2 regions of the Tsukamurella paurometabola genome follow, and region 1 is predicted to be linked to the other one. Evidence: riboswitches for the same ligand, from Rfam matches in the RefSeq annotation. Region 1 holds a riboswitch; the other holds the start of a gene.
The links. Region 1 has a riboswitch for cyclic di-AMP ahead of ELY19_RS03730 (transglycosylase family protein). Riboswitches for the same ligand answer to the same signal wherever they lie in the genome.

Region 1 (8,371 bases):
CCGAGAAATGGCCCGCGTCCGGCATCCCGCCGAATCCCGGCGCCTGGCTCACCACGACCGCGGGCAACCGCGCGATCGACCGGATCCGGCGCGAGAACCAGCGCGACGCCAAACACCGGGCGGCCGCGATGATTCACGACGACTCCGACCCCGAACCGCTCGGCGCGGTCGAGGACGACCGGCTGCGGCTGATCTTCACCTGCTGCCACCCCGCGCTGGCACCCGAGGCGCGCGTCGCCCTCACCCTGCGGCTGCTCGGCGGCCTGACGGTGCCCGAGATCGCGAGCGCCTTCCTGGTCGCCGAGACCACGATGGGGCAGCGCATCACCCGCGCCAAGAAGAAGATCGCCGCCGCCCGCATCCCGTACCGGGTGCCGGCCGCCGGCGACCTGCCCGACCGCGTCGCCGGGGTGCTGACGGTGCTCTTCCTCGTCTTCAACGAGGGCTACCTCGCCAGCGGCGACGGCGCGCCGATCCGCGCGGAACTCAGCGCCGAGGCGATCCGCTTGACGCGGCTGGTCCGCGAGCTCCTGCCCGACGACCCCGAGATCACCGGCCTCCTGGCCCTGATGCTGCTCACCGAGGCCCGCCGCGCGGCCCGGGTGCGCGGCGGCCAGCTCGTGCCGCTCGACGAGCAGGACCGCGCAGGCTGGGACCGCGCCGCCATCGCCGAGGGCCACGCCCTCGTCCGCGAATGCCTGGCGCTGAACCGGCCCGGCCGGTACCAGATCCTGGCCGCGATCAATGCCGTCCACACCGATGCGCCCAGCGCCGACACCGTCGACTACGCGCAGGTCGTCGCGCTGTACGACCAGCTGCTGACGATCGACGGATCCCCGATCGTGCGACTCAACCGGGCGATCGCCGTCGCCGAGCTCGACGGGCCGGAGGTCGCGCTCGCGCTCGTCGACCCGCTCCCCCTGGACGGCTACCACCCCTGGCACGCCACCCGCGCGCACCTCCTGCGGAAACTCGGGCGCACCGCGGAGGCGAAGGACGCCTACGACGCGGCGATCGCCGCCACCGGCAACACCGCCGAGCGCGCCTACCTCACCCGCAAGCGCGGCGAGCTGGTCTGAGCTACTCCACCGGCTCCGCGGTGGTCACGCGGTGCAGGGCGAACCGGCGGGTCGCGTCACCGTCGAGCGCGGCGAGCTGCCCGTGCCGCACCGACTCGGGCACCACGACGTGCCGCGTGAACACCCCGTTCGCGTCCACGTAGCCCAGCCGCACCGGACGGCCCTCGCCCGCCGCGGACTGCAGCAGCGCCATCAGCTCCGGGCCCGACGTGCGGGGACCGTCGTCCGACGGCGCGTCCTGCCGCCGGATCTGCACCGCAGCGTCGGCGAGCTGCTCGAGCGTCGGCTGCGCCGCCGGGGGACGGGGGCGCGGCGACGGCAGCCGGATCGCGGCGGGCCGCAGGTCCACGACGACGCCCCGCGAGTCCTCCGCGGCGGCGTTGAAGCCGGCGGCCGCCAGCCCCGCCACCAGGTCCGACAACGGGACCTGGGCGACGAGCACCGTCGGCGCGACGGCCCGCAGCGCGAGCGCCTCCGCGGCGGGGGAGGAGAGGACCGCGGCGATCAGCGCCGGATCGTCGGACCGCAGGAACGAGCCGGCGACGCCCGCGCGCAGCGCCCCGTGCCGCCGCGCGACGTCGTCGACCAGATAGGTCAGGCCCTGCGGCACCGGCGTCACCGAGTGCGCGACGAAGAAGGCGTGCACCTCCGCCGACGTGCGGCCGGCGTCCAGCGCGCGGCGCACCGACGCGTCCGTCACCCGGTACACCGCGGCGCCGCCCGCCGACTCCAGGTCGGCGACCAGAGCGACGGCCGCCGCGAAGTCGTGCGTCGTGGGGCCGGGGATGGTCAGCGTCAGATCGGCCTGGAGCAGGAACTCCTCGACGGGCTTCGGCAGCGCCGCGGCCATCGCCTGCGCGGGGTCGGTGGTGCGGGCAGCGCGGCCGGCCGAGGTCAGGGCACCGCCCGCCACCAACCCGACGATCTGCGCCTGCTCCACGATGCCCGCGATCGCGTCCAGCGTGAGCCGGCGGAACCAGGCGGGATGCGCGAACCGGACGGCGGCGTGCAGGTCCGCCGCCGCCGGGGCGGTGCCGGGCGGCGCGAGGGCCAGCGCGTCGAGCACGGCCGCGCGGTCCTGCGGGGCGACGGTGCTGCGCGCCGCCCGGTGCAGCGGCCCGACGATGCCCTCCTCGCCGCGGGTGCCGATGAGCGCCGGCTGCCGGCGCAGCTCCAGCCACGTCCGGGCGAGCAGCGCCCACCGGTCGGCCGGCGCGGCCCGCTGCCACTCGTCGACCGCGACGGTCGGCGCGAACACCGAATCCTCCTCGCCGTCGAGCTCGCCCTCGGCGATCAGGCCGGCCGCCGCCAGGAGCTCCAGCAGCAGCGCGGCGCGGTCCTCCGCCAGCCCCGCTGCCTTCGCGACGCGGCGCAGCTCACGGATGCCGATGCCGCCCGCCTTCACCCGCTGCGCCGGGACCGCGCCCAGCACGTCGAGGACGTCGTCGGCGTGCCGCAGCAGCTCCAACGCGGCGACCGCCCCGGCCCCGTCGGCGCCGGGGACGGGCGGACCGTCGAGCACGGGCGGCTTGAGGGAGGCACCCAGGGGGAGCTCGCCGCGCAGCCGCGCGCGCACCTCCCACGGCAGCTCCACCGTCTGATGGTCGACGCGGGCGAGCAACCCCGAGGCGAGCAGGCGCTGCACCGGATGGTCGGGGGAGGTGCCGGGCCCCGCGGCGGCGGTGCGGCCCAGCGGCGACCCCTCGGCGAGACGGTCCAACAGGTCCCGCTCGTCGGGGCCGACGGCGGCCAGGGCGGCGTCGATCGCGTCGAGATCCGGCGGGGTCGTCAGCTGGGACGAGCGCCAGGGCAGCGCCTCGCGGGCGGCGGCGTAGGTGTGCAGCACGTCGTCGCCCCAGGCCAGCGCCAGGCCGCGGAGCTCGTCCACCGACGCGAGCACCTGCTTCTTCAGCGCGCGGCCGCGCAGCCTCCGGGCCAGCGCGTCGGCGTCGAGGGGCTCGGCGAGGAGCAGCTCGAGGACCGCGAGGTCGAGCAGCGTGAGGCGCTCGGCGACGCGGCCCAGCGACGACGGGCTGTTCAGCCGGCTCGCGAGGACGGCGAAGCCGGCGGGGACGGGCGTCGCGACGTCGCGCCGGGCGTCGAGCAGCGCCGCGATCTCGGCGTCGGTGCGCGCGCGCAGCCACGCCGCGGGCCCCGTCGACGACGTATTACTGCTCACCGATACAGCCTAGACACCGGGGCATGTCAGAATAGCGGCGTGTCTGAGACCTCGAATGCGAAGAAGGCCGAGTACGTCGACAACGGCTGGCCCGGCGCCGACCAGGGCACGGCCGATCACGCCGTGACCGAGCTGGTGGCCCCGGTGGTCGGTGCGCTGTCGCCGTTCGGCGAGCTGGAGTTCCCGCAGCAGCACATCCCGTATGTGCACCCCGCGACCCGGATCAACCGCTGACTCCGAGCTCCGCTCCCCGCGACCACGGCGCGGCGACCCCACGGCACGGCGATGTGCGCGAGGACGGCCTCTCGCACATCGACGCCACGGGAGCCGCCCGCATGGTCGACGTGTCCGCCAAGGCCGTCACCGCCCGCACAGCGGTCGCGGCCGGGACCTTCCGCACCACGGAGGCGGTCGTCGCCGCCATCGCCGACGGTGCGATCCCCAAGGGCGACGTGCTCGCCACCGCCCGCATCGCGGGCATCATGGCGGTCAAGCGCACGGCCGACCTGATCCCGCTCTGCCACCCGCTGCCGATCTCCGGCGTGACCGTCGACCTCGAACCGTCGGGCGCGGAGATCGCCGTCACCGCCACCGTGCGCTGCACGGGCCGGACGGGCGTCGAGATGGAGGCGCTCACCGCCGTCGCGGTGGCCGGGCTGACCCTGCACGACATGGTCAAGGCACTCGACCCCGCCGCCGTCATGACGGACGTCCGCGTGCTCACCAAGGACGGCGGCAAGACCGGCCACTGGGAGAGATCAGATGACTGAACCGCTCCGACCGTCCCGCGACCGCTGCGCCACCGTCGTGGTGGCCTCCACCCGCGCCGCCCTCGGCGAGCGCGAGGACACCACCGGCCCCGCCATCGCGGCGTGGCTCGGCGACCGCGGCTTCGAGGTCTACGGGCCCGTCGTGGTGCCCGACGGCGAGGAGGTGGGCGCCGCCATCCGCTCCGCCGTCCGCCGCGGCGACGCGGTGGTCCTCACCACCGGCGGCACCGGCCTCACACCCACCGACCGCACCCCCGAGGAGACCCGCGGCGCGCTGACCTTCGAGATCCCCGGCCTCGCCAACGCCATCCGCGCCGCCGGCCTGCCGGACGTGCCGACGACGGTGCTCAGCCGCGGGCTGGCGGGCGTCGCCGGCTCCTCACTGGTGGTGAACCTGCCCGGTTCGTCGGGCGGGGTCCGCGACGGCCTCGCCGTGCTCGACGGCGTCCTGCTGCACGCACTGGATCAGATCCGCGGCGGCGACCATGGCTGACGAGCCCGGGGCCGAGCAGCCCGCCGCGGAGGTCGTGTTGGCCCGGGTCACCGAGGAACCGATCGACCTGGCCGCGCACGAGGCGGCGGTGACGCGCCCCGAGGCGGGCGCGGTCGTCGGCTTCATCGGCGCGGTGCGCGATCACGACGGCGGCCGCGACGTCACCGGGCTGGAGTACTCCGCGCACCCCACCGCCGAGCGCGTGATCGCCGAGGTCGTCCGGCGCGAGGCCGACGCCGCACAGGGCGTGCGGGCGGTCGCGGTCTCGCACCGCGTCGGCCCGCTGGCGATCGGGGACGCCGCGCTCGTCGTCGCCGTCTCGGCCGATCATCGCGCGGCGGCCTTCACGACCTGCGCGCGGATCGTCGACGCGGTCAAAGAGGCGCTCCCCGTCTGGAAGCACCAGCTGTTCCGGGACGGAACAGACGAATGGGTCGGCAGCGCGTAGCCGCCGACCCATCCGATACCGGTTCTGGTTACTTCGTCACCGGACCCGCGCACGTGGCGACCTTCGTGGGGTCGCACGCGAGCGGGTTGATCAGGGGGACGCCGACACCCGCGGCGCCACTCACACCGCGGGCACCCGCGCCCGTGCCGGCGCCGCTCGCGCCGACGCCGGCGGCGCCGCCCACGCCGCGGGCACCGATGCCGGTCGTCGTGACGCCCGCTGTGCTGCCGATGCCGGTCGCGCCGACGAGGGGGATGCCGGCGCCGCCGATACCGACGGGGACCCTCGCGCCGCCGACGCCAACAGGGACTGTCGCGCCGCCGACGCCCACGGGGAGCGTCGCGCCGGCGGGGACGCCGGGGACGACGGCCGCGCCGGCCGCGGCCGGCGACGGCTTCGCGGCGCCGGGCCGCGCCGGGGCGGGCTTCGCGGTACCGGGCCGTGCAGGCGTGGCGGTGGGTGCCGCGCCGACCGGCTTCACGGCGATGGGCTTCGCGGGGGCCGCGGGGATCGGCAGGGGCACCACCGGCACCCCGATGGGGCGGACGGGGCCCGGAGCGGGCGCGACAGGGTTGCAGGGGCAACCGGGCGCCGCTGCCGCGGGAGCCGCGACGACGAGGCCGACGGCGGCGATCAGGGCGCCGAGCGAGGCGAGCCGACCGGCGGCGCGCGAGGGGCGATGGCGAGCGATCATCCGGTGCTCTCTTTCCTGCGGAACGTCACGTTCACGAATACGAACGAAGAGAACGTAGCAGATCCGTTGCGATCGCAAAGCGATACCGACCCGGTGCTTCGCCGATGTGGTGTCGCGCGCCTTCGCTGCGCACCCCGCGGACAGCGCACCCCGCGGACAGCGCGGCGAGAGGGGCCGCCGGCGTGATGCCGGCGGCCCCTCTCGGACGCTCTGGTGCGGGTCGGGCTCAGTAGCCCTTGGCCGCGGCCTGCTGCAGCATGGCGAGCACGGCCGGGTCGACCTGCTGGCCGCCGCTCTGGGCCTGCGAGATGACCTGGTTGATGTACTGCGAGTTCACCGACTGACCGGCCTGCGCGGCGGGCTTGGCCGGCTTCGCGGCGGGCTTGGCGGCCGGCTTCGCCGCCGGCTTGGCGACGGGCTTCGCGGCCGGCTTGGCGGCGGGCTTCGCCACCGGCTTGGTGACCGGCTTCGTGGAGCCGGTGTCGGTCGGGGAGACGGTGCGCGGGGTCGGCGCGCCGAGGCCGGTGCCGCAGGAGGGCCATGCACCCTTGCCCTGGCCGGCGAGGACCTTCTCGGCGATCGCGATCTGCTGCGCGCGGCTGGCCTGGTTGGCGGTCGGGGCGTACTGGGTGCCGCCGTACGCGGCCCAGGTCGACGGGCTGAACTGCAGGCCGCCGTGGTAGCCGTTACCGGTGTTGATCGACCAGTTGCCGCCGGACTCGCACGCGGCGACCTGGTCCCACTGGGAGTCGGGGGCGGCGTTCGCGGCGGGGGCGGCGAGTGCGAGACCCGCGCCACCCAGCATCGCGCCGGCGGCGGCGACCTTGGCGGCGCTCAGGCTGGTGGTGGACTGCTTGCGGTGACGACCGGTCATCGTGTGAAGTCTTTCCTCTCTACGCGCGTGCGAAGTTAGCTGTCGGGTTCGAGCGAGAGGCTGCTCGGCCGGTTGCCCGGCTTGACCCCTAGGGCGTGCGCCCTGCGGCCTCGCGGCCGCGGATGGTTCCTCCGCCTTCGTCCAGGTGTAGATCGTGGTGCACGTCCCGATTCGGTCGCTGGACGAAGCTCTGCGCTGCGAACGATCGGGTGGCTGCTGCTGCGGCCCTCAGCGACGGTAACAGAACCCGCCCCGTGGCCCAACCGTTACCGGACCGTGATTTTGCGATGTGTGACTGATGTCACTCCGCGTTCCGGGACGATCAACCGCCCGCGAACGGGGGCAGGACGTCGAGCATCGCGCCCGCCGCGGGCGCCGCGACGTCGCGCACCGCCACCTCGTCGAGCAGGTAACTGCACCGCGTGAGCACCCGCCCCAGGTCGGGGTGGCGGGCCGCCAGGAGGTCGGCGACCTCGGCGACCGTCGCCCCGTCGGGCACCTCGACGGTCTCCTCCGCGACGCCGGCCGCGGCGCGCGCGGCCGCGAAGTAACGGATCAGCACCCGTCAGCCCCCGATCGCGCTCATCGGGCGCGCCGGCTGCAGGAAGGACGGGTCGTCGATGCCGTGGCCCGCCTGCTTGCCGAGCATCGCCGCGAGCCACGCGTCGGCGATCTCCCCGTCCGTCGCGCCGCCGCGCAGCAGCGGCTTGAGGTCGGTCTCCTCCGTCGCGAACAGGCAGGTGCGGATCTGGCCGTCGGCGGTGAGGCGTACGCGGTCGCAGTCGCCGCAGAACGGACGCGTGACCGAGGCGATGACGCCGACCGTCGCCGGGCCACCGTCGACCGTGAACCGCTCGGCGGGCGCGCTGCCCCGGTCCTCGCCGTGCGGCGCGAGCGTGAACTCGCGGCGCAACTCGGCGAGGATCTGCTCGGCGGTGATCATGGTGCTGCGATCCCAGGTGTGGTCCGCGTCGAGCGGCATGTGCTCGATGATCCGCAACTCGTACCCCGCCTCGAGGCACAGGCGCAGCAGCGGGCGCGCGTCGCCCAGGCGCCCCGGGCCCAGGACGGCGTTGACCTTCACGGGGGTGAGGCCGGCGTCGGCGGCGGCCCGCAGGCCGGCGAGGGCGTCGTCGAGGCGGTCGCGGCGCGTGACCTTCGCGTACTCCGCGCGGTCGACGGTGTCGAGGGAGACGTTCACCCGGTCCAGTCCGGCACTCGCCAGCTTCGCCGCGTGCCGCGCCAGCGACAGGCCGTTCGTGGTGAGCGAGATCTCGGGCCGCGGTTCCAGGGCGGCGGCGTGCGCGACGATGCGGTCGAGGTCGGCGCGGAGCAGCGGCTCGCCGCCGGTGAATCGGATCTCCGTGATTCCGAGGTCGCGGACGCCGATGGCGATGAGCCGGTCGATCTCCGGCCCGGTCAGCACGTGCTCGTTCGCGAGCCACGGCAGACCGTCGGCCGGCATGCAGTACGTGCACCGCAGGTTGCACCGGTCGGTGAGGGAGACCCGCAGGTCGCGTGCGACGCGTCCGTAGCGGTCGACCAGCGGCTTCATGGCCGCGGCTCGCCGTCCCCGGAGCGTCCGCCGAGGATGACCGCGATCACACCCACCAGGAAGCCGACGGGCGTGAGCGGCGTCAGCGCGTAGACCCAGGTGGGGGCGGTGGCGCCGCCCGCGAGGAGCGGCGTGAGGAACAGGGCGGCGATCGCGATCAGCCCGATCGCGAAGAGCGCGATCGCGACGGAGACGGCGACGGAAACGGACTTGCCCACCCGTCTAGACTAAACCCAGTGCGTCTCGCCGTTCGCGGGGCGCGTTTTGTTGTTCTTGAGA
Region 2 (8,371 bases), 2.2 Mb from region 1:
GCGCCGGCCTGATCCTCAAGGCCAAGCACACCCTGTTCGACAAGCTGGTCTACGGCAAGCTCAAGGCCGCGCTCGGCGGGAACTGCAAGGTCGCGATCTCCGGCGGCGCTCCCCTCGGTGCCCGCCTGGGCCACTTCTTCCGCGGCGTCGGCGTCACGGTCATGGAGGGCTACGGCCTCACCGAGACCACCGCGGCGATCACCGTGAACGTGGCGGGCGCTCAGAAGATCGGCACGGTCGGGCGACCGCTCGCCGGCCAGGCCGCGAAGATCGCCGAGGACGGCGAGATCCTGCTCAAGGGCTCCGTCGTGTTCCGCGGGTACTGGCACAACGAGGAGGCCACCAAGGCCGCCATCGAGGACGGCTGGTTCCACACCGGCGACCTGGGCTCGATCGACGACGACGGCTACCTGTCGATCACCGGGCGCAAGAAGGAGCTCATCGTCACGGCGGGCGGTAAGAACGTCTCCCCCGCCGGCCTGGAGGACGCGCTGCGCAGCAACCCGCTGATCTCGCAGGCGATGGTCGTCGGCGACGCGCAGCCCTACATCGCCGCGCTGGTCACCATCGACCCCGAGGCGTTCCCGCAGTGGAAGGCCGCCAACGGCAAGCCCGAGTCCGCGACGGTCTCCGACCTGCGCAACGACCCCGACCTGCTGGCCGAGATCAACAAGGCCGTCGCCGCCGCGAACGAGACCGTCTCCAAGGCCGAGGCCATCAAGAAGGTCCGCATCCTGCCCGAGGACTTCTCCGAGGAGACCGGTGAGATGACGCCGACCATGAAGGTCAAGCGGAACGTCGTCTCGCAGAAGTACGCCGACGACATCGCCGAGCTGTACGCGAAGTAACGCACGAACCCGCTACCGCCGCACCGGCTCCCGGTGCGGCGGTTCTGTTCACCTATCCGGCGGTGCGCGGCGCGGCCGACCAGGATGATGGGACGTCGATCACGACCGGGCGGATATCCCAGCGGCCGCTTCCACCGTTGATCGTCACGTCGAAGTGATCCCCGCCTCTGTGCAGGTTAACGTGGTAGTCGCACCGCACCGCATAGGCCGCGAGCGATTGCCCGACTTCAGTTTTCATCGTGATCACCGATCGCCGCTCGGGGTACGTCGCGAGGACGGCCTCGTCCACGTCGTTGCGGAGCCGAGACAGCTCGGCAGGACCCGGATCAGTGAGCCCCGCGGAAGCCGCAGACCGGCCGAGCGACTCACGGAGTCGGGATTCGACGACGCCACCGGTCCAGGACACTGGCACCTCGCCGTACGCTCCGCCACCGAAGACCGCGAGGGCCGCGCCCGGTGGCGACGGCAGCGCACAAGAGTCATCGATACGCGAGACGGCGTCGACTTCGATCGACGGCGCCCGGACGGGCGTGCAGCCCACGACGACGATCGCGGCGAACGCCACCGTCACGCGCTTCGAAGTTCGCTTCACTGGACGTCGGCCACCCGAGCGAATCCGCCGTTGGAGTTCACGACGGCGACCACCACCCGGCCGGAGCCGGCCTCCACGTCGACGTCGAACGAGCGCCCGTCCACACGAAATCCAACCCGGTACTGACACCGCGGCTCGAAGACACCGCGGTACTCGCCCGCGGGCACGGCGAACTCGTACTGCATCACGCGCTCCGGGATGGAGCGAAGGATCACCTCGTCGACGTCGCGCACCAGATCGTCGAAGTCGTCCCCTTCGGGCACCACGAAGTCCTCCGGCACCGAACGCTCGCCAAGAGCGCGACGCAGGGATTCCACGGCCACGCCGCGCGAGCGGAGCGTGCCCGTCGCCCGCACCGGACCACTCGTCCAATCAGCGGCGGCCCACCCCGGCTTGATGACGCACTCGCTCGTGCGCTGGGCGGAGGCCGGCTCGGGCCGCGGCAGCCCGCGCCCTTCTCCGCAGGAGACGATCGAGACCACTGCGAGCACCGCAGCCGGGACGGCGAACATCCGACGCATACGCCCATATTACCGAATTCGATATTCGAGATTGATAACATTGGCGCGCGTGCGCTCAGTACGGTGCGCTCAGTACGGTGCGCTCAGTACGGGTTGAGCAGGGTCTGCAGGCGATGGCCGAGGCGGCGCCAGTCGAAGTGCTCGGCCACCAGCTCGCGGCCGCGAGCACCCATCTTCGCGGCGCGGTCGGGGTCCGCGAGCAGGCCCGCGACGGCATCGGCGATGGCCTCGACGTCGCGCCCCGGCACGACATGGCCCGACTCCCCCTCCCAGACGGTCTCGGGCGCACCCCCGGAATCGCCGGCCACCACGGGCTTCCCGGTCGCGGACGCCTCGAGGAAGACGATGCCGAGCCCCTCCACGTCCAGGCCCGCACCGCGGGTGCGGCAGGGCATGGCGAAGACGTCGCCGAGGTTGTGGTGCGCGGCGAGTTCGTCGAACGGCACCGAACCGGTGAAGATCACCTGTTCCTCGACGCCGACCTTCCGCACCAGCTTGTGCAGCGTCTCCGCATACGGGCCGCCGCCGACGATCACGAGCTTCGCGCCGGGCACCTGCCCCCGGATCCGCGGTAGAGCGCGGATCAGCATGTCCTGGCCCTTGCGCGGCACCAGCCGCGACAGGCACAGCACGACGGGCTCGTCCTCGGCCAGGCCGTAGCGGGCACGCAGGGCGGAGCGGGCGGCATCGTCGGGCCGGAAGACGTCGGTGTCGACGCCGGGCGGGAGATGCTCCAGAGCTGCGCGCGGGCCGAAGGCCGCGGCGAACCGGCCCCGGGTGTACGTGCTGACGTAGGTGATGACGTCGGTGGTGTCGCCGATGCGGCGCAGGCAGGCCCGCGAGGGCGGGAGCATCGACCAGCCCACCTCGTGCCCGTGCGTGGAGGCGACCGTGCGCAGCGCACCGGCGTCCTTGAGCGGTGCGCCCAGCAGCGCCAGCGGCGCGGCGGCGCCGAACCAGACGGTCTCGATGTCGTGGGACCGCACCAGATCGCGGGCTCGGGAGAGCGCGTCGGGCGTGGGCAGCAGCAGCGTCGTCGGATGGCGCACGACCTCGAAGGGCTGCGCGGCGTCGTACTCCTCGCTGCCGCGCCACCGCGATGCGTACACGACGAGCTCGTCGGCGGGAAGCTGCCGCACGAACGCCTGGAGGTAGGTCTGGATGCCTCCGGGGCGGGGCGGGAAGTCGTTGGTGACCAGCAGCGTGCGCGGCATGGTGCCCAAGCCTAGCTAGAAGCGCACCGCCGAGTTGTACGGGCCTGCGGCGTCGACGGGGACGACCTGCACCGGAACACCGAAGGTGGAGGCGTGCACCACCTTTCCGTCGCCGACGTACATGCCGACGTGCGTGGCACCCGGGTAGTAGACGATGATGTCGCCGGGCTGCAGCTCGCCGCGGGAGACCGGACGCCCGCCGTTCAGCTGCGCCTGCGAGGTGCGGGGCAGCGACTTGCCGGACTGCTGGTAGGCCCAGACCATCAGGCCCGAGCAGTCGAACTGGCCCGGCCCGGTGCCGCCCCACGCGTACGGCATGCCCACACGGGTCAATGCCGCTCGTACGGCGGCGAGCTCTGCGGTGCTCCCCGGCGGCACCTTGCTGGGATCGAACGGCGTGGGCGGGCCGATGAGGGTCTGCCGCTGGGCACCGGTGAGCCGGTCGTAGATGGCCTTGATCCGCGCGATCTCCTGAGCCAGGCGTGCCTTCTTCTGCCGCAGATCGGAGGCCTTGCGCTCGGCCTCGGCACGGGTGTCCTCGGCCGACTTGGCGGCCTCGGCGGCGCGGGTGGCCGCGGAGTCGGCGGCGGCCTTCGACTTCTTGTAGGCGTCGACGGTGGCGACGACGTCGCGGTTGACGAAGTCGAGCGTCGACATCTGGTCGAGCATCTGCTGCGGCGAGTCGCTGACGAGGAGCGCGTAGGTGCGGTTCGTGCGCGAGCCCTTGTAGTTGGCCACGACGACCGCGTCGATCTGGGGCTGCAGCGCCGCCTTCCGGGCCTGCACGGCGGCGACCTCGCGCTTGGCGGCCACGAGCGTGGCATCGGCGGCACGCTTGGCGGCGGTGGCCTTCTCGGCGTCCTCCTGCGCGGCCTTGGCGGCCTCGTTCGTTCCGGAGGCCTGCTCCGACAGCGCTTCGTACTGTTTGAGCGCGGCGTCGGCGGTGTCGGGGTCCGCGGTCGCACTACCGACAACGGTCAGCCCGGCCACCAGGGCGAGCGCTGCGGACGCGGCGGAACCGCGCAGCACCAGGGAGCGGGAGGGGGAGGTCGAAGACACGGCCGAGCAGGTCCTTCCAAGCTGGAGCACGATTGCGAACGCAATCACTACCAGATTACGTCAGTAACGACGGGCGGAGTAGACCGACATCTCGTTGAGCGGGCTCACCTTGACCGGGATGCCGTAGTTCACCGAGTGCACGACCTTGCCGTTGCCGATGTACAGGGCGGCGTGGCTGCCGCCGTTGTAGATCACGATGTCGCCGGGCTGCAGGTCCTTGATCGCGATGGCACGACCGCCGCCGAGCTGTCCGTAGCTGTCGCGCGGCACGGTGATGCCGGCCTGCTTCATGGACCAGTAGACGAGGCCCGAGCAGTCGAACGAGTTGGGGCCGGCGGATCCGTACGAGTACGGCAGGCCGGTGCGCGACAGGGCCGCCTGGACGACCTTGGCCTTGGCACCGCCCGGCTGGGCGCCCGCGACAGTGGTGACGCCGGGCTTGGGCGCCACGGCGACGTCGCTGACGACGGTGGGCCGCGCAGCAGTGGTGCGGGAGGCGACCCCCGGCTTCGCGGGCTTGGCCTTCCCGGCCACGGGTGCGGGCTTCGCATTCGGCACCGCAGGGGCGGGCTTCGCGTTCGGCGCCGCCGGTGCGGGGGCGGGCGCTGCGAATGCGGCCGTGGGGGCCGCGAACGTACCGATGGTCACGGCGCCCGCTGCAAGCGCACCGCGAGCGGCGGTGGCACCCCGGCTGGGCTGCGGCTGAAGTCGGTGTTTCGCCACGAAGCGATTCTCCTAAGTTTCTTCCCGACCGCCGACCGAGTTAGCTGACGGGTTCGGGCGAGGAAGATGCCCTACCCCGGAGGCTCGGAAGCCTCCGGCGATTCACCCCGGATAACGCGTGTGGGTCCCCGGCGAGGCCCGCGGCCTCTTAGGCGGTGACCTCGGGAGACGGGACGGCTTTCGCCCCGGGCTCCTCCGCAAGGTCTCAGAAAGATTACGAAACGGAAACGCAGCTGTCTAGCCGGACGCGCCGGGGAGACACCCCGGGGCTACCCCGAGACACCCCTCAGCCGGCACGTTTCGCCTGGTCAGGGACAACCCGCAGATGCGGCAACATTCCCTCGCTCACAAAGGCCGCGATCGCGTCACTCAGACCGGGTTCCGTCGTGACCGGGGCCTGCCCGGCCCCCTCCGCCGGATCCCCCACGGGCGGCGCTGCCACGACGACCGGGCCGAGGAGGAAGCCCACCGCGCAGTCGTCACACGCGCGGGGCTTGGCGGGGCAGGTGGAGCAGTCGACGTGCAGTGTCATGGCGGCTTCCCTTCGGTGTCGGGTCTCGATGCCGGCGACGCTAACGCCGCCCACCGACAGTTTTCGAGCGCGCGTTCGGGCCCCGCGAACCTGTCGGTGGGGTGTTCTACGGTCGGCGCATGCAGCTCAGCCTGGACGATTGCGAGGCGGGCACCGTCGACCCGCCGCTGCGCGAAGTGACCTTCGTGGTGGTCGATCTGGAGACCACCGGCGGGTCCCCGCGCGGAGGGGACGCCATCACCGAGATCGGCGCGGTCAAGGTGCGCGGCGGCGAGGTCCTGGGTGAGTTCGCCACGCTGGTCGATCCCGGCTGCGGGATCTCCCCGCACATCACCCACCTCACCGGCATCACCACCGCGATGGTCACGGGAGCGCCCCGGATCGAGTCCGTCCTCCCGTCCTTCCTCGAGTTCGCGCACGGCGCCGTCCTCGTCGCGCACAACGCCCGGTTCGATCTCGGCTTCCTCAAGGCGGCGGCCGCCGCGACCGGCACCCCCTGGCCGAAGCCCGCGTCACTGTGCACGGTCCAGCTCGCCCGGCGCGTGCTGACGCGGGACGAGGCACCGTCCGTCAAGCTGAGCGAGCTCGCGCGCCTGTTCCGCACCGAGACCACGCCCACGCACCGCGCGCTCGACGATGCGCGGGCCACCGTCGAGGTCCTGCACGGGCTGATCGGCCGCGTCGGCAACCTGGGCATCCACACGCTCGGGGAACTGCGCGGGCACCTCCCGTCCGTGACGCCGCAGCAGCGGGCCAAGCGCCACCTCGCAGACCCGCTGCCGGAACGTCCGGGCGTGTACCTGTTCCGCGGGCCGGGGAACGAGGTGCTCTACGTGGGCACGTCGGGGAACCTGCGCCGCCGGGTGCGCAGCTACTTCACCTCGGGCGAGACGCGAGGCCGGATCAAGGAGATGGTGGGCCTCGCGGAGCGCGTGGATCACGTGGAGTGCGCGCACGCCCTCGAGGCGGCGGCGCGGGAGCTGCGCCTCATCGCCGCGCACACTCCCCCGTACAACCGCCGGTCGAAGTACCCCAAGCGCGGCTGGTGGATCTGCCTCACGGCCGAGGCCTTCCCCCGGCTCGCCGTGAAGCGCTCCGCGCCGGCGGGAGCCGCGTGCATCGGGCCGGTGCGCTCGCGGTCCGACGCGGCGGACCTCGCGGAGTTGCTCGCCGAGGCGTGCGGCCTCCGCACGTGCACCACCCGTCTGCGGGCCGGGGCGCTCCACACGTGCGCCCTGGGCCCCGACGGTGCGCGCCCCCTCGGCGGGTGCCAGGCCTCCGTCGCGGCACCCGAGCCGGCGGCGCTGTACCGACCCCGGGCCGACCGGGCGGCTGCGGCCCTCACCGGTCGCTCATCGGAGGTCTTCGCGGCGCTGGAGGCGCGCCTGGCGGCACTCGCGGAACGGGAGTTCTTCGAATCGGCGGCCCGGTTGCGCGACCGAACCGCCCGCCTCGTCGACGCGGTGGCCCGCTCGCATGCGCTGGTCGCGTTCGCGGACGTTCCCGAGCTCTCGATCGCCCACCCGGACGGTGCGGGCGGCTGGGAGCTGTCGATCGTCCGGCACGGCCGGCTCGCGGCGGCGGGCGTGGCGCCGCGCGGTGTCCCGCCGATGCCCGTGTTCGACCGGCTGCGCGCGGGCGCCGAGTCGGTGTACGAGGCCGACGGGGGCGCGGACGCCGCGCCGGACGTGCCCGACACGCTCTTCCCCGCCGACACCCTGCACGGCGCCAGCCCGGAGGAGGCAGCGCTCCTGCGCCGCTGGGCCCTGCGGCCGGGCACCCGCATCGTCGACGTGCAGGGGATGTGGGGCGAGCCGACCGCGGGCGCGGGGCGCTGGCTCGAGTGGGCCGGCCGGGCGTCCGAGGCGGGACGGGAGGCCCGGTCGGCGGCGGCGCATCCCCGCGGACCCGCCAGGCAATACAGTGAGGGGGCCACGCACGCCGCGTGAGCGCCAGCGCCAGCTCGACCGGAAGGCCCCGCAGTGATCACCGCGATCGTCCTCATCCACGCCGACGTGCACCGCATCCCCGAGACCGCGCAGGCCGTCGCGAACATCGAGGGCGTCTCCGAGGTGTACTCGTGCGCCGGCGACATCGACCTCATCGCGAAGGTGCGCGTGCGCGAGCACGATCAGATCGCCGACGTGGTCACCGAGCGGATCAACCGGATCGACGGTGTCGCGAGCACCTCCACCCACATCGCCTTCCGCGAGTACGCCTCGGCGGACGTCGACGCGGGGTTCGACATCGGGAACTAGATATTCAAGGTCGACGTCCGGTCAGCACCACCTTTGCCGCATTCCCGCCGATCAAGACGTTGCGGTAGCGAAACCCAGCCTTGTGCGCAACAATGAGCCATGCGAAAGCCTCATGAGAAGCGCCACTCGAACTCATCTTCAGTGTCCCCACTAGAGACCGCAATAGTGGTTGAGTTGCGCCCCAACGGGATATTTTCAGCGACGCAAATTCAAACAAATTCCAGCATTCGACAGATCGTCAGCCAGTCGCACTTCTACATTCTCGCACACAGGCCAGCGATTCGCGCTAAGGACCTTGGAGATGCGGTAGAATTCTTTGCCCGTGGACCATTTGACGGGTTCTCTGAAATCGAACTCAAAGTACCTAAGTCTTCAATTGAGCTTACCGTCGACAACGGCGGCCAGCGACTCATCCAGAACGAAGTATGGTTTCATTCACACGAAGTGTTATCTCAAGTACTCCGAGACAACCTTCCCGGCATCGCAAGCCTCGATAGGCTACACGAGCTCATTAAGTGGAAGATCGCCTACGTAGGCATGTCATACGGATCCGGCGAGGGATCGCTCACAGGCAGGCTAAAGGAGCACGACAAGCTACCGCTCCTGATGGACAAGTTCGGGGCA

Region 2: it holds a riboswitch for cyclic di-AMP, as region 1 does, so the genes downstream of both, ELY19_RS16335 (C40 family peptidase) here and ELY19_RS03730 (transglycosylase family protein) in region 1, are expected to answer to the same signal.

The regions. Positions count from the first base shown of each region.
Region 1 is NZ_LR131273.1:718,363-726,733, reverse strand. Features, by position in the region: gene ELY19_RS03765 (RNA polymerase sigma factor) at 1-1,079, shown strand, start outside; gene ELY19_RS03760 (helicase-associated domain-containing protein) at 1,081-3,258, opposite strand; gene ELY19_RS03755 (hypothetical protein) at 3,298-3,492, shown strand; gene moaC (cyclic pyranopterin monophosphate synthase MoaC) at 3,594-4,028, shown strand; gene ELY19_RS03745 (MogA/MoaB family molybdenum cofactor biosynthesis protein) at 4,021-4,521, shown strand; gene ELY19_RS03740 (molybdenum cofactor biosynthesis protein MoaE) at 4,514-4,969, shown strand; gene ELY19_RS23340 (hypothetical protein) at 4,998-5,663, opposite strand; gene ELY19_RS03730 (transglycosylase family protein) at 5,890-6,537, opposite strand; cyclic di-AMP (ydaO/yuaA leader) riboswitch at 6,548-6,704, opposite strand; gene ELY19_RS03725 (MoaD/ThiS family protein) at 6,860-7,099, opposite strand; gene moaA (GTP 3',8-cyclase MoaA) at 7,103-8,092, opposite strand; gene ELY19_RS03715 (hypothetical protein) at 8,089-8,310, opposite strand.
Region 2 is NZ_LR131273.1:3,259,851-3,268,221, reverse strand. Features, by position in the region: gene ELY19_RS16360 (AMP-dependent synthetase/ligase) at 1-848, shown strand, start outside; gene ELY19_RS16355 (hypothetical protein) at 901-1,419, opposite strand; gene ELY19_RS16350 (hypothetical protein) at 1,437-1,961, opposite strand; gene ELY19_RS16345 (glycosyltransferase family 4 protein) at 2,045-3,175, opposite strand; gene ELY19_RS16340 (NlpC/P60 family protein) at 3,191-4,234, opposite strand; gene ELY19_RS16335 (C40 family peptidase) at 4,295-4,957, opposite strand; cyclic di-AMP (ydaO/yuaA leader) riboswitch at 4,972-5,122, opposite strand; gene ELY19_RS16330 (hypothetical protein) at 5,244-5,489, opposite strand; gene ELY19_RS16325 (DEDD exonuclease domain-containing protein) at 5,609-7,438, shown strand; gene ELY19_RS16320 (Lrp/AsnC family transcriptional regulator) at 7,472-7,747, shown strand; gene ELY19_RS16315 (hypothetical protein) at 7,913-8,371, shown strand, end outside.